Regions from separate parts of the Paenibacillus nuruki genome, predicted to be linked through region 2. Evidence: predicted binding sites of a transcription regulator. Region 2 holds the regulator's gene; the other holds the start of a gene.
The links. Region 2 encodes Rex, which represses fermentation and respiration genes when NADH is low (regulators of the CRP and FNR family bind a similar motif). Its sites were predicted from a motif close to TTGTGAAATATTTCACAA; they were not measured.

Region 1: a site for Rex is predicted at 4,193-4,210, ahead of RCP16_RS21500 (AtpZ/AtpI family protein). Genes of this name have one in related genera too.

The regions. Positions count from the first base shown of each region.
Region 1 covers NZ_OY725677.1:4,839,684-4,847,986, reverse strand. The annotation lists gene atpA (F0F1 ATP synthase subunit alpha) at 1-1,122, opposite strand, end outside; gene RCP16_RS21525 (F0F1 ATP synthase subunit delta) at 1,138-1,686, opposite strand; gene atpF (F0F1 ATP synthase subunit B) at 1,683-2,168, opposite strand; gene atpE (F0F1 ATP synthase subunit C) at 2,276-2,500, opposite strand; gene atpB (F0F1 ATP synthase subunit A) at 2,646-3,440, opposite strand; gene RCP16_RS21505 (ATP synthase subunit I) at 3,433-3,846, opposite strand; gene RCP16_RS21500 (AtpZ/AtpI family protein) at 3,839-4,084, opposite strand; gene wecB (non-hydrolyzing UDP-N-acetylglucosamine 2-epimerase) at 4,252-5,424, opposite strand; gene upp (uracil phosphoribosyltransferase) at 5,445-6,074, opposite strand; gene glyA (serine hydroxymethyltransferase) at 6,554-7,804, opposite strand; gene RCP16_RS21480 (TIGR01440 family protein) at 7,883-8,303, opposite strand, start outside.
Region 2 covers NZ_OY725677.1:1,133,218-1,141,520, forward strand. The annotation lists gene RCP16_RS05110 (S-layer homology domain-containing protein) at 1-3,251, opposite strand, end outside; gene dinG (ATP-dependent DNA helicase DinG) at 3,706-6,600, shown strand; gene RCP16_RS05120 (redox-sensing transcriptional repressor Rex) at 6,597-7,244, shown strand; gene RCP16_RS05125 (amidohydrolase) at 7,237-8,303, shown strand, end outside.

The DNA.
Region 1 (8,303 bases), 1.4 Mb from region 2:
CGCTTTAATCTGAGCGGAACCACCAACACGGGATACTGAGATACCAACGTTAATCGCTGGACGTTGACCAGAATAGAACAAGTCAGCTTCCAAGAAAATCTGTCCATCTGTAATCGAGATTACGTTTGTAGGAATATAAGCAGATACGTCAGATGCTTGTGTTTCAATAAATGGCAATGCTGTTAAAGAACCGCCACCTTTTGCATCACTAAGCTTAGCCGCACGCTCTAGCAAACGGGAGTGAAGATAGAACACGTCACCTGGGAATGCTTCACGACCTGGTGGACGACGAAGCAATAGGGATAATTCACGATAAGCTGCCGCTTGTTTGGACAAATCATCATAAATAATCAATGCATGTTCGCCTTTATACATAAAGTATTCACCCATTGCACAACCTGCATATGGAGCGATGTATAGTAGTGGTGAAGGATCAGAAGCCGCAGCAGTTACGATGATTGTGTATTCCAAAGCGCCATGACGACGAAGTGTTTCTACAACTTGAGCAACTGTGGATTGTTTTTGACCAATCGCTACATAAATACATTTTACGTTTTGACCTTTTTGGTTAATGATTGCATCGATAGCAATCGCTGTTTTACCTGTTTGACGGTCACCGATAATCAACTCACGTTGTCCACGACCGATTGGAACCATTGCATCGATAGCTTTGATCCCTGTTTGCATAGGTTCATGAACCGATTTACGATCAATAACACCAGGTGCTCCGCCTTCAACAGGACGGAATTCTGTTGCTGCAATAGGTCCTTTACCATCAACAGGTTGACCCAAAGGATCGACTACGCGACCTAGAAGAGCTTCCCCTACAGGAACTTGCATAATACGTCCTGTGCGTTTTACTTGGTCACCTTCACGAATTTGTGAATATTCCCCAAGAATAACAACACCGACATTATTGGATTCCAAGTTCAAAGCCATACCCATTACGCCGTTAGAGAACTCAAGAAGTTCGCCTGACATTGCATTTTGCAAACCGTATACACGGGCAATACCATCACTTACTTGGATAACCGTTCCGACTTCTACGACTTCAATATCGTTTTTGTATTGCTCGATTTGACTTTTAATCAATGTACTGATTTCTTCAGGTCTGATACTCAAGTCAGTCCCCCCTATCTACTGTGCTTGTCTTTGAAAAGACTTTTCCAGACGGTTAAGCTTGCCTGAAAGACTTCCATCGTACAGCATGTCTCCGATGACGACTTTAAGTCCGCCAAGAAGAGTTTTGTCTACAATATTTTGCACACGAATTCGTTTGCCTGATAGTTGTCCGAATCTAGCAATGACTTCTGCTTGCTCACGCTCATCTAAAGGATAAGGTGTATATACAAAAGCATCGACTACTTTAAGAGTTCTACTTACGATCTCAGTGTAGCTATTTAACAACTCGCCAAATATTCCATATCTTCCACGTTCGATCAACAATGTAATGGTATGAATTAACGGTTGTGATACTTTGCCTGCAAAAGCAGTTTCGATCACACGACGTTTATCTTCAAAAGATACATTTGGTGTTGCTATAAAATTGCGAAGATCTGCATCTTGTGCAAAAGCTTCAACAATTGCTTTTAGTTCTTGTTCCGTCTCTTCTACAGCGCCATTTTCAGATGCAGCTTCGAAAAGGGCTTTGGCATAACGCGTAGATACTACTGTATCCCGGCTCATTGTCTAATCCCTACTTCTTTCAGATAGTTGTCAACCAACTGATCTTGGGCTTTGGCATCCACTTCTCTTTCCAGTACTTTAGAAGCGATCTGTACAGAGACGGCGCCGATTTCACTGCGAAGTGCAGCAACAGCTTTATTTTTCTCGCTTTCGATTTCACGAGCCGCTTCTTCTTTAAGACGCGTCGTTTCCTCTTTAGCTTGAGTAATTAATTGTTCAGCTTGACGATTACTTGTCTGACGGGATTGCTCAATAATATCTTGAGCGTCCTTACGTGCTTGTTGAAGTGCAGCTTTTTGGTCTTCGACATATTGAGCTGCTTGACTGCGTGTTAATGCAGCTTCATCCATTTGCTGTTTAACCAGCTCACGTCTTTTCTCCATGACAGAGAACAATGGACCGAATGCATAACGACTTAATAACCAATATAAAATCAAGAAAGCAATAATTGTAACTACAAGACTGCTCCATACAAAATGCAAATCAGCTCACTCCTTCCTCAAAACATCTAAATAATTCTCAGGTACCCTGCACGCTAAAAAGAAGGCGCGGATGGCTGTGGCCTTCCCCGCCAATGTGTGTGCTTGATTTACGCTGCTGCGTAGAAAATGAACGCCAATACTACACCGATGATTGGCAATGCTTCTACCAAACCTACACCGATAAACATAACTGTTTGCAATGTTGCTTTTGCTTCTGGTTGACGAGCGATACCTTCAACCGTTTTACTTACGATTAGACCGTTACCAATACCTGCGCCCAATGCGCCCAAACCTACTGCGATAGCAGCTGCTAGAAATGCTAATGCTCCCATTTAAAAATCCTCCTTAAAGATATGTGAGATAGTAAATTTATATTGAGCCCGGTATGAAGGTTATCCTACTTCCGAACTTTGAACCCTTACACAGTGACTGATGATACCAACTATTCAAAAGTTGCCGAAACGTGCCGATAGTATTTTAGTGATCTTCTTCCGTCTCTAGTGACTGTGATATGTATACCATAGCCAGGATCGTGAAGACAAAGGCTTGGATAGAGCCAACAAATATACTGAATCCTTGCCATACAATAAGACCTACAACCGAAGCGATTGCTCCGTACCATACGCCTGACATTTTAAGTAATACAGCAATAAGAACTTCGCCGGCAAAAATATTACCGAATAGCCGCATACCGTGTGTCAACAGTTTGGAGAATTGTTCGATCAAGTTGATAGGGAAAAAGAAAAAGAACGGTTTGAAATAGTGTTTGAAGTATGACTTCGTATTTCTGACCATACCTAGGTAATGGACAAGAATGAATACGATTAGTGCCAGACCCATCGCTGCTCCAGCATCAGCTGTAGGTGATTTCCACCAAGCGACTTCCACACCATGACTTCCTTTTGCCAGTCCGTCCACTACAGATGTTAATGGTTGACCAAAAGCTGTAGCTTTTTCTACGCTTGTATAATCGAACACTAAACCAAATGGAAGCCCAAGCATATTGCTAACAAAGATGAACATAATCAAAGTCAAACCGAGAGAAAGAAAAGGCTTTCCTTTTTTGTAGTCCATTGTACTGGAAATCAGTCCTTGAACGAATTCTACGACCCATTCCATAAAGTTTTGCAGCTTGCCTGGATTTTCTACCGATAGATTACGCGTTGCTAGCTTCACTAGAATAAACACTACAGCACAACTAACAATCAACGCAATAATGATAGATAAATCAAAATCGATGCCCCCGACGTTTATCATCGGTGATTCATGCATTTTTCTCACCCCTTTCATTATCGGAGTTATCACGCTCATGGCGAGAAAGGAAATAACCGATAACAATTAGCGCGAATGGTGCGAACACCAAACTGCCAGCTAGGGCATGAATTTCAAACAAATGCGGGAACTCAATAGCAAGTACTACCGCTCCGATCGAAATTGCTGCACGTTGTGCAAACCCTAGACCCTTCGGTCCTCTTCTACCTGTTGCTGCTGCTTCAGTCATCATACTTACTTTTTTAGCTAAATATTTGGTGTTGATATAACTGACTGCGGAACCAATGATCATCCCAAAAGCGATCGGACGAGATTGAGGCAGGAATGCAACCGCTACAAAGCAAAGAGCTAGAAAAACAAAGGTAGTCCGGGTCAGCCAATAAATGTAACTTGGTATTTCATTCATTCGTTTCCCCCACTATTTTCTTAATGATAAGAACAATACCGAAAATACCTAGAATCATACCTGCAAGTACTCCGAGTCCGGTTCCTATTCCTGAACTATTCCATACTTTATCCAGCCAGGAACCGAACCAGAATCCGGCGAGTGTACATACAGCTAAATCTATTCCAATCACACTCACAAGTCCAACCGCTTTCCACGGGCTTGAACTTGAATTGCTTGATTTGGGTTCATCTGCCATTCTACACTCCACCCTCGGAATCCCAGTTCATTGTACTGAATCGGCTAAGCCTTTGTCAAACCATCTTCCTTTAGCGCATTAACGCAAGACTTTCACAGAACATCGTTGATATGAAGCGTTTCATCACACTAACCCTACAGTACCACTGTATACTGTGGAATCATTTTTCACAATACGACTGTGGGACCTTTTTTGAACGTTGTGTGAAACTCTTCAGGACGATCCTCTAAAATACCATAATGGTGCAAAATAGCATTGACAATCCGTGGCGATGCCTGACCATCACCATAAGGATTAGAAGCTTCACTCATCGAAGCATACAGTTCAGGATCGCTCAGCAGTGCATGTGCACGCTCATAGATCTTCTCTTCATCTGTACCTACCATTTCAAGTGTACCTGCTTCTATTCCCTCTGGACGCTCTGTGGTATCACGTAGCACCAGCACAGGAACACCAAATGAAGGTGCTTCTTCTTGAAGACCACCTGAATCGGTTAAGATCAGATGCGTATGCGGATAAAAATTATGCAAATCGACAACATCCAGAGGATCGATCAACTGAATGCGCGGATGGTTGCCTAATATTTCATGAGCAGGTTCTTTGACAGCTGGACTTGGATGCACTGGATACACAATAGCAATATCTTCAAATTCGTCAGCAATACGCTTGACCGCGCGGAAAATATTACGATGTGGTTCGCCTTGCGATTCACGGCGATGTGCAGTCATCAAGATCAGACGTTTACCTTCTGCCCATTCCAAAACAGGATGGTGATAATCAGGCTGTACAGTATATTGAAACACATCTGTAACCGTGTTGCCTGTGATATACACGCTTGACGGCAATTTATTTTCTTTTAGCAAATTGCCTGCCGACCAACTTGTTGGTGCAAAGTGTAAATCTGCAAGTACACCTGTCAATTGGCGATTCATTTCTTCAGGATACGGTGAAAGCTTGTTCCACGTACGTAGTCCTGCTTCCACATGACCCACATTAATCTGCTGCATAAATGAAGCATAGCTCGCAAGAAACGTAGTCAACGTATCTCCATGAACCAGAACAATATCAGGCTTCACTTCTTGCAGTACTGGCTCTAAGCCACTAAGTACACGCATCGAAATTTCGTTTAGCGTCTGACGATCTTTCATTACATCAAGATCATAGTCTGGAGTGATATTAAAAACTTCAAGAACCTGATCCAACATTTGACGATGTTGCGCAGTGACGCAAACGATTGACTCAATATGTTCAGGATGCTTTTGCAATTCCAGAATCAATGGAGCCATTTTGATTGCTTCAGGACGTACACCGAAAATAGTCATTACTTTAATTTTTTTCATAAGTCTGGGATTACCTCGCTTTACTTGGTTCCGTACAAGCGGTCTCCGGCATCGCCGAGTCCAGGTACGATATATCCATGCTCATCCAACTTCTCATCCAATGCAGCAACATAAATATCTACATCCGGGTGAGCGTCTTGAACAGCTTTAACCCCTTCAGGAGCAGCGATAAGATTCATCATTTTGATCTGAGTACATCCACGCTTTTTAAGAACATCGATCGCAGCAATAGCAGAACCGCCTGTTGCTAACATTGGATCAATAACGATCAATTCGCGTTCTTGTACATCTGTCGGAAGCTTCACATAATATTCAACCGGTTGGAATGTTTCTGGATCACGGAACAATCCCACATGTCCTACTTTAGCTGCTGGCAACAATTTAAGAACGCCATCTAACATACCCAATCCTGCGCGCAAAATAGGAATTAGACCTAACATACGTCCAGAAATGACTTTACCTTCTGTTTTGATTACAGGTGTTTCTACCGGAATTGATTCAAGTGGAATATCACGTGTGATTTCGTAAGCCATTAATGTTGCGACTTCGTCAACAAGCTCGCGGAAATCTTTCGTGTTAGTCTGTACATCACGAATAAATGTTAATTTGTGTTGAATTAAAGGATGATCGCATATTACTAATTTTGCCATGGTTTTTCCCTCCGGTACTTTTCAATAATAAACATTAGCTACATCCTATTTGCTATCACATCAGGTTTTGTGGCCATTCCACAAAGCAAAAGGATTAGGGGAATACGTTCTTACCCCATAAACCTCGTCTATTATATCATTCCCTGTGGGCAATTTCATCCGATATCCTGTCGAATTATTTCTTTTTAATACTTCATACTTTGATGAGCATAAATATAGCTCTTATCAAACATGATTTTTAGCATAGCAAAATCCATTTTCTATATTGAGTCTATCAATATAACGCTTACAATTACCAGATAAAAACAAATTCTACAGCATTTCCACCCAGTCTTTTCTATTATAATGGTAAATGGCTTAAATGGCAGTAAATCTTTCAAATTTTTTGAAAAAAATAATTAAAAACCGACAGAAATAAGAATTTCTGCCGGTTATCTAGAAGTTAACAGTGTTAAGGAACTCTTTATTTGGTTTTGAAATTAATAATTCATTTGTTGATATAAAGGGTACTGGCTTGTTAATTCAGCAACTTGCGCACTTGCTTGGGCAAGAACAGCTTCATCTTTAGGTGCTTTAAGCGTCATCGCAATAATTTGACCGATCTTCACCATTGCTGCTTCATCCATACCACGAGAAGTCGCTGCTGGTGTTCCTAGACGGATACCACTTGTAATAAACGGGCTTGTTGGATCAAAAGGAATCGCATTTTTGTTGGTTGTGATGCCTACAGAATCCAGAACATGCTCTGCTTCTTTACCTGTGATATTCACGCTACGTGTATCCACAAGCATCAAGTGATTGTCTGTACCCCCTGAAACGATGGTCAATCCTTCGTCTACTAATGTTTGAGCAAGCACTTTTGCATTTTTGACTACATTTTGAGCATAAGTTTTGAAAGAAGGTTGTAATGCTTCACCGAAAGAAACTGCTTTGGAAGCAATAACATGCATCAATGGACCACCTTGTGAACCTGGGAATACTGCTTTATCAATCGCTTGTGCCCATGCTTTAGTACACATAATCATACCGCCGCGAGGTCCACGAAGTGTTTTGTGTGTTGTTGTTGTAACAAAATGCGCATGAGGTACAGGACTTGGATGTTCTCCAGCTGCTACTAATCCTGCGATATGCGCCATATCCACCATAAATAAAGCACCTACATCATTTGCAATCGAAGCTAATTTTTCAAAATCAATCGTACGCGGATATGCACTAGCACCAGCTACGATCATACGAGGACGATGTTTGAACGCTGCTTTGCGAACTTCATCATAATCGATAAGGAATGTATCTTCTTGTACACCGTAAGCCACAAAGTTATACAACAATCCAGAAGCATTTACAGGACTACCATGTGTTAAATGTCCACCATGAGCAAGGTTCATCCCTAGAACAGTATCACCTGGTTTGAGCGCTGCAAGATAAACCGCCATATTCGCTTGTGCACCTGAGTGAGGCTGTACATTGACATGTTCTGCACCAAACAATTGCTTCGCACGATCACGAGCGATATCTTCAACCACATCTACATGTTCACAACCGCCATAGTAGCGTTTGCCTGGATAGCCTTCTGCATATTTGTTCGTTAATACCGAACCCAAAGCTTCGATAACGGCTTCACTTACAATATTTTCAGAAGCGATTAATTCGATGTTGTCACGTTGACGCTTAAGTTCAAGTCCCATTGCTTCTAATACTGCCGGATCGTTCTTTCGTAATTGCTCCATCATTGTTTAATTCCTCCTAGAGATCGGTTGAATACCTGTTTTGGATTGCTTATTTTAAATTTAGAGATCACCTATTTAAGCTTATCGATCTGCATGAACCATCGGTGTGTAGACGGCTCTTTCGCCACCAATCAAAGGTGGACGTGTACGCGCTGCGTTGACTCTAGCTTCGCCTACAAAACGAATTACAGGTCGATAAGGGACAGCTATTCTTTTCAAATGCATACCGATCAAGGTCTCTCCAAAATCGATACCTGCATGTGCTTCAATCTGTTCTGCCAAACAAGGATGAACAAATGTCTGATATGCATAGGTTGCCATCGATCCGCCTGCTTTGGGAATCGGTACTGCGGCGACTTCATTATAATTGTAGTGATCCAGTGTATCTCGTTCCATCACCAATGCTCGATTCAAATGCTCACAACATTGAAAAGCTAACCGGAATCCGTATTCAGCTTGTACTTCTCGAATCCCTTCCACCAATGCTTCAGCAACATCTAAC
Region 2 (8,303 bases):
CTTAATCGAGATAGCATAGAAGCCATTTCAGCGCGAGTCACTTGTTGGTTCGGACGGAATGTTTGATCACTATATCCTTGAATATAAGCTTGGTACACATTTTGGCTAACAGTTGATGGATTAGCTTGGATTGGTGTCGTTGTTTCCACTTTGGAAGATGGAATATCCAATATGGTAAATATGCTAAACGCAGTCACTGTAAATTTCAAACCCGTCTGACCGTTAGCTTCATTAACTACAATCGGTTGAATTAACTCATGCTCTCCATTGCTATGTTCTACAAAAATGCGAAGTTCTTGTAACCATTCTGTTTTAGCAATTGCATTTTGAGGAATAGTATTAGTATCTACAGGCATAACCAGATCTACTGACTGATTCTGCAAATTCGTTTCAATATTCATCGGTGTACCAACGACTGTGATATTTCCATCTTTGGATACATTTTTAACAAGTGATTGTTGTTGTGCACGTAACTTCACAGCATTTTGATCGGTAGAAGAGGTTAAAGGAATGACTTGAAATTGCAAATCGTTTTTCAACGATTGTAATGATGCTGTTGGAATAGCCAATTGAACATGTTCTGTATTAAAATCCAAGTTCATATTAGCTTGATTTAGACTGTTTAAAGCTGTTTGCGGCATCGTCATTTTCAATGAATTAGCAGTGTTTGGAATAGTAATAGTTGCTGTTTTTTGATTGTTTGCTTGTAATTTATTAATTTCTGTTTGTAATCTGTCTGTAGAAAATAAAATACTGGATTGCGGCTGTCCATTTGCTAAAGATATTTGTGTTGTGCTACTTATATTATTAGCAGATAGTACAGTTGATTTACTAGTATTGGTTGCTACATTAGAATTACCATTTGTATTCGATGAATTGGTATTTTTATCATCGGATTCTTTGACGTTCACTGTTGCAGTTGCTTTAAAATTGCCATCTACAGTAGTTGCTGTAATGATTGCAGTTCCTTTAGCGATAGGTGTAACCATTCCATTTTTCACCAGTGCTACTTTCTCATTGCTACTCATCCAAGTGATATCTGCTTGAGTTGCGTTAACAGGAGCAACGGTTGCTTGAAGAGTTACAGGTTGATCTTTCTTATTGATTGTAAGTGTAGAAGTACTTAGTGTAATACCAGTAACATCTACAGTTTGCTTAGGATCTGTAAAGTCTAATTTTTGAATAACTTGTTCTCCAGTTACACTGCGCTGAATACTACTTCCATAAGCAGTACCATCAGGTAAGAAAACGATGCTGTTATTATTATCATTTCTTCCCATATCTACTAAATCATTAATATCAAGAGGTAATTTTTTTAATAATGAAGATTTTGCTTGAAATACATTTCTATTATCTGCATTAATATATAAATTTCCAGCAGGACTTATATCAATATCATTTGTGCGATTAGGGTAATCAATTACTAATGTCGGAGTGGTAGCAGTAGAACCATCCATTTTCAAAATTTGGCTCATCTTATTTTTAGTTACTGACATATAAAGCTGATTTTGATGATCAAAAGCTAACCCATCTATATAAACCGGTCCTGTATCTTTAAAATGATAATAAGGTTGGCTTAATGTCAAAAGCTCTTCTTGGGTTAATGGGGTTGAACGATTTAAATATTTAGCATCTAATTTAAAGATATAGTGATAAGCAATCATCGAGAAAAATAAATTACCTTGTTGATCTACAGCTACAGCATTTGCCAGAGGGGTGGCAGCAAGCAACGATCTTTTGTAACCAGTACTGGTTTTAATAACCTCATAAAATCCTTTTTGAAAATCTGCAATATATAAGTGATCTTTCCAAGCAGTCATAGTTGCTATCTTGCGAATATCTAATCCTTCTATACTTAAAGGAAGAGGTTTAACAGTTACTCTTCTTGTTACTTCTAGCGCTGAGATATTTGCAGGATTGGTCACGTTGTAATGAACCGTGTACTCGCCTGGAATAGACGTATTTATAGAAGATATAGCTTTACTATCCAAAGTATAAGTGACTTTTACATCCAGTTTAGAATAGGTAGCATCTTGTACTGTTACTCCTTCTTCAATATAAGTATCTCCAGCAAAAAGAACAGGATTATAATTTCCTTTTAAGGCAATTAAAGGTGCGGAGCGAGGGAAAATTGCTTTTATTTTACCATTTTCACTATAATAACCTCGACCATCAGGTAAAAAAACGATGCCGTCTGAATTAATATTCATTGTATTAATTTCGAGATATGATTTGAAAGATGTATCAGCTACTGGTAAGTTTTTTAATTCATTGGCAGAAATTTTGAAAAATCCACGGTCTGAAAAATCTGGTTTATATAAAGTAGCTTTAAAGAATAGATTATCATTTTCGTCGAATGTCATCACTTGTAAATCTTCAAGGTCTTCTTGTGTGACTCTTTCCAACAATTGATCATTTGAATTCCATCTATAAAGAGTAGTGTCAAAAAAATCAAGCGGAACAGCAATGTAAAGCTGATCTTGAGAATTGAATGCAATATTAGAAATATTTTTTATAGGATCGTTACCATCAGATGCTTTGTCACTAAGATCTAAATAAAGTGAACTATATTTCTTAAATTGTTCTGGAGTTAACGCAGCATCCTGTAAATATTGAGCATCTATCTTGTTGATGAGTGATTTGTTTTCTAAGGTATAAAATAGGTCGCCAGCTTGATTGAAAGCAACAGTAACAACATTATCGGCATAGTATCCACCGTACACGATAGAAGTAACTGTTCCAGAGCTTAATTCGACTTTTGATATTCCTGAACTGCCTTGTGCAATATAGACAGAACCATTATGATATGCCATACCTAACGCACCACGGATATTTAGCTGATCAAGATCTTTCTGTTTTTCAGTAGCAACAACATCAATAGTACGTTGTTGAGGATAAGAACGTTTTCCAGCTGGATTTTCTGCAATATATGTGATTACGTATATTCCAGGTATATTAGTATCAATTTGATTTACTGGAACAGAATTTAATGTATATGTAATATTTATTTTTAACTCATTTTCACTATATACACTGTCTGCTACACTCCAGCCTTCTTCAATAAAAGCTTCTCCCTGTTTTAATGTCATATTATAGTCTCCATAAAGAAATAAATTTAAGAAACTTAAATCCTGACTTTCTTTACTTGCTATCAAATTACTTGTTCCTTCCTCACTTGCAAAAAGCGTGGCAGGCGCTGACCCCATTAATGTCACCACCAACACCAAAAACATCATCATAAACTTTCTCATTTTACTTTAATTCCCTCCATTTATAATTATATTGAAATCCTTTACTAATATAACAGATGCTACTCAATATGGGTAAATTAAAATTCACACAATTTAAAGCTATATGATATTTTATGTAACTCTATATATGTTCCTCATTTCCTGCTTCTTCCTAAACGAGTTATTCAAAATTATGCTTATCCACCTACACCAGCGGAGAGGAGAAAATCATTCTGAAAGAGCGAAGCGCTCGCCTTTGTAAATGAATCCTGACTGTGAAGCAGTCATTTAAAGGATTCATTTACAACAAGCGACGACAAGAACGATTTTCTCCTCGCAGCGCCACCCCTAGAAAAGCTAAAATTTAAATAACCACCCACCCTTTGATTTTCAAAACCGTCTTCTTCTGGTATGCTGATAGGTGAACATTTCGACATCAGGTTGAGACGACAGCAAGGAGAGGATTTAGACATCCATGAAATTTGCCGTACTGGATTTTGAGACCACAGGTACTCAGTCCACCGATGATATTATTCAAGTTGGGCTTGCCATTATAGATCATGATTTAAGTATTTCCACCGTATATTCTTCTATGGTGAAGCCAGGAGTGCCTATTCCTCCTTTTATAGAAGGTTTAACTGGAATTAAAAATGAAGATGTAGTCGACGCTCCAGAGTTGGATGATGTCATTTTGGAGATGATTCCTCTACTAGAAGACGCTGTGCTTGTTGGGCATAACGTTGGATTTGATTTAGGATTTTTACAACGAGCTTTGGATCAGACCGGATATTTGGCTTTTACAGGTCGAGTATTAGATACTATGGATTTATTGCGTATTTTTTTTCCGAATCTTTCAAGTTATCAGTTAAGTATGGTCAGTAAAGATTTAGGATTTGTCCATGATCGTCCTCATCAAGCAGATAGCGATGCGTTAGCGACAGCTCATGTATTTCTGAAATGTTTGGAAGAATTGAATGACCTCCCATTGATTACGGTACAACGATTATCCGAACTATTTGATAATCAGGATAGCGATCTAGGTTGGTATTTTGATGGAGTACGGATGGAGAAAGAAGCACAACCGATTCAAGATTTAGACGAACATCGCTTTTTCCGTCAATTGGCGTTAAAAGTAGGCGATTGGAATGAGATTTTACCTGCTCATGAAGAGCGTGGAAATATGCCACTTGCCGATGTGTCCTTTGATGAATTTTTGGAGCAAGTCAAACAGAATTTGCGTAATTTACTTCCTCATTATGAAGAACGTGAACCGCAGAATCGGATGTTTGAAGAAGTAATCAAAGCGATGACGGATGATAAACATCTATTGATCGAAGCAGGAACAGGAACGGGCAAATCGTTAGGTTATTTATTACCTTCGATTTATCATAGCGTGAAAGAAAACGATCGTGTGATGGTAAGTACACATACGATTAATTTGCAAGAACAGTTACGAGAACGGGATATTCCATTACTGACTCAAGTGATTCCATTTGCATTTCGTGCTGCCGTATTTAAAGGACGCCAGCATTATTTGTGTCTGCGCAAATTTGAGCATAAAATAAATACAAAAGAATTTCAAAGTCCTAAAGAAGATGTATTGATTGCAGCTCAAATGATTGTCTGGTTAAATTCGACGGAAACCGGTGATGATGAAGAGCTGAATATGGGTAACCGTGGAGCCGATTTCTGGGAGACGGTAGCGAGTGATACCGATTCTTGTCTTGGTCGTGCATGTCCGTGGTTCCGCAAATGCTTCTACCATCGTGCGAAGCATGAAGCAGGTACAGCTGATGTCGTTATTACGAACCATTCCAAATTATTTACCGATGTCAAAGCAGGGCACCAATTATTGCCTGCTTATGATCGATTGGTGATTGATGAAGCGCATCATTTAGAAGATGTAGCAGGTAAGCACTTGGGTATGCATATGAAATATTTCACATTGGTTCATCCGTTACTTCGTTTGTTCAAAGACAGTAAAAATGGTCAGCTGGCTATTTTGCGTCAACAGTTAGGTTCATCTGGTAATGAGCGTGGTATGGATTGGGCGATAGCGATAGATAATCTATATCCTGAAATTGTAGATGTCAAAGAAAACTGGGACAAATTGAGTGAATTATTATTTGCTTTATTACCTCAGCGTAGTGATGCTGCTCCGGGAGAAGCTGGACAATTTACATTACGTTTGTTACCTGAGAAGCAACCAACAGAATGGACGGTAATTACGGATTTGGAGAATCAGATCCATATCGGACTGAGTCAATTGATTCGTAAAGGCGAACAAGTAATGAATCAGATCAAAGAAAGCGATGAACAGTTGGGCACAGATAGTCTGGTGACTGATGTATCGGGTCTATTCAAAGATTTGACTGTCGTTCGAGACGATCTACGTCAATTTGTGAAGCTGGAAAGTACAGATACGGTCTACTGGTATGAAGCTAATGGAAATTATCGTAGTAAGTCTTTACAGATGTATGCTGTGCCTGTGGATGTGAGCAAGCAATTGAAAGAGTACTTTTTCGATAAAAAGAAAAGTATTATTCTAACATCTGCAACATTATCAATAGAAAAGAAATTCCAATATATGATTGAACAACTGGGACTTGTCGAAGCGGAAAAAGAAGGCAGATTGATGACTGAACAGTTATCTTCACCTTTTAATTATCGTGAGCAATCGCTATTGTTGATTCCACGTGACTTTCCAAGTGTCAAAGGCAGTGTCGGTGATGCCTTCTTTGTAGATACATTAGCGAACTCGTTAGCAGAGACTGCCAAAGCAACGCAAGGACGAATGATGGTTTTATTTACCTCATATCGAATGCTCAAGCAGGTGTATGAGCCATTAAAAGAGAAGTTATCACATAGTGATATTGCTGTATTTGGTCAAGGCGTTGATGGAGGGAGTCGGACGAAGCTTACTCGTAGATTCCAGGAGCGTTCTGCTTCTGTATTGCTTGGAACAAGTAGCTTCTGGGAAGGTGTCGATATTCCGGGCGAAGCATTAACATGTCTGGCGATTGTACGATTACCTTTTCAACCGCCCAATCATCCATTGCTAGAAGCCAAAAGCGAACGGCTTAAAAAAGAAAAGAAAAATCCATTTATGAAATTATCTGTACCGCAAGCAGTTATCCGTTTCAAACAAGGTTTTGGTAGATTAGTACGGACATCTAGTGATCGGGGAATCGTTATTGTCTATGACACTCGTGTGATCGAGTCCTATTATGGCAAGCATTTTCTATATTCATTACCCGGTCCCAAAATGGAACATATGCCGACAGAGCAGATGGTACCCCGTATTACAGAATGGCTTAGCCAGGCCGAACCTGAAAAGGAAACTGTAAATCAAGAGGGGGAGCAAGCATGAAATCCGACAAAATATCAGAAGCAGTCGTGCGAAGACTACCTGTATACCTTAGATATCTGAACGAACTTCACACCCGTGAAGTTCCCACAGTGTCTTCGCAAGAATTGGGACAAAAATTAGATTTGAATCCAGCACAAATTCGCAAAGACTTAGCTTATTTTGGAGATTTTGGACGTAAAGGAATCGGGTATGATGTATCTTATCTGATTGAGAAAATACGTCATATTTTAAAATTAGATCAACAGATCAATGTCGCACTTGTAGGTGCAGGTAATCTAGGGCATGCCCTTTCGAACTATAATATGTATTTGAAAGAAACGATGAAAATCGTAGCTGTGTTTGATTCTCTTGAACCCAAAGTCGGTTCGATGATCAATACATTAGTTGTACAACCGATCGAAGAACTTGGAGCAACAGTCAAAGCGAAAAGTATTCGTATTGGTATTATTACTGTGCCTAATATTGAAGCACAGCGTGTAGCAGATCAATTGATTGAAGCAGGGATCGAAGCCATTTTGAACTTTGCACCGATTATTTTGAAAGCTCCACCGCATATTCGTGTACACACTGCTGATTTTACAACGGACTTACTAAGCCTTGCCTATTATCTGGAAGATGGAAAGGAACATGAAACTAATGAATAACACCTCGAACAAATGGGTTATCAAAAACGGTATGTTTGCTGTAATGAGTGAAGAAAAATCGATGCTTTTCGGACATATGGTGATTGAAGATGGATGGATCACTTATCTTGGAGAAGAAGAGCCTGTGATTGAAGAAGGAACAACAGTAGTCGATGGTAATCATTTGTTCTTTATCCCGGGTCTAGTGAACAGTCATGGTCATGCGGCAATGTCTTTGCTACGTGGATATGGCGACGACCTTGCACTACAAGTATGGTTACAGGAAAAAATGTGGCCGATGGAAGCGAAGTTTACAAGTGACGATGTATACTGGGGAACATCATTATCTGTACTTGAAATGTTAAAAGGCGGTACTACGACATTCCTGGATATGTATGATCGTTCAGAACGTGTTGCTGAAGTCGTAGAGCAATCAGGAATGCGTGCTGTATTGATGCGTGGTGTTATCGGCTTATGTTCAGAAGAAGAGCAAAAGCAAAAGTTACAACAATCTATCGACTTTGCACGGGATTGGCATGGTCAAGCTGATGGACGTATTACAACGATGATGTCTCCACATGCGCCGTATACATGTCCTCCTGCATACATCGAACAATTTGTACAAGCAGCACATGACTTGGATTTGCCGCTGCATACACATATGTCTGAGACGTTAGCTGAAGTACAATTAAATGTAACTGATTATGGATTACGTCCTGTAGCTCATTTGGAGAAATTAGGATTTTTCACGCGTCCAGCCCTTTTGGCACATGCTGTTCATTTGAATGATGAAGAGATCGAAATGCTGGCGCAACATAAAGTAGCTGTTTCGCATAATCCGGGTAGTAATCTGAAATTAGCAAGTGGTGTTGCTCGTGTTCCTGATTTATTGCGTGCAGGTGTAGTCGTTTCTTTAGGAACAGATGGCCCGGCAAGTAATAACAACTTGGATATGTTTGAAGAGATGCGTTTGGCAGCTCTTATTCATAAAGGAGTATCCGGAGATCCAACAGCGGTACCTGCATTAGAAGCATTGAAAATGGGTACAGAATACGGTGCGAAATCTGTATTTTTGAATGA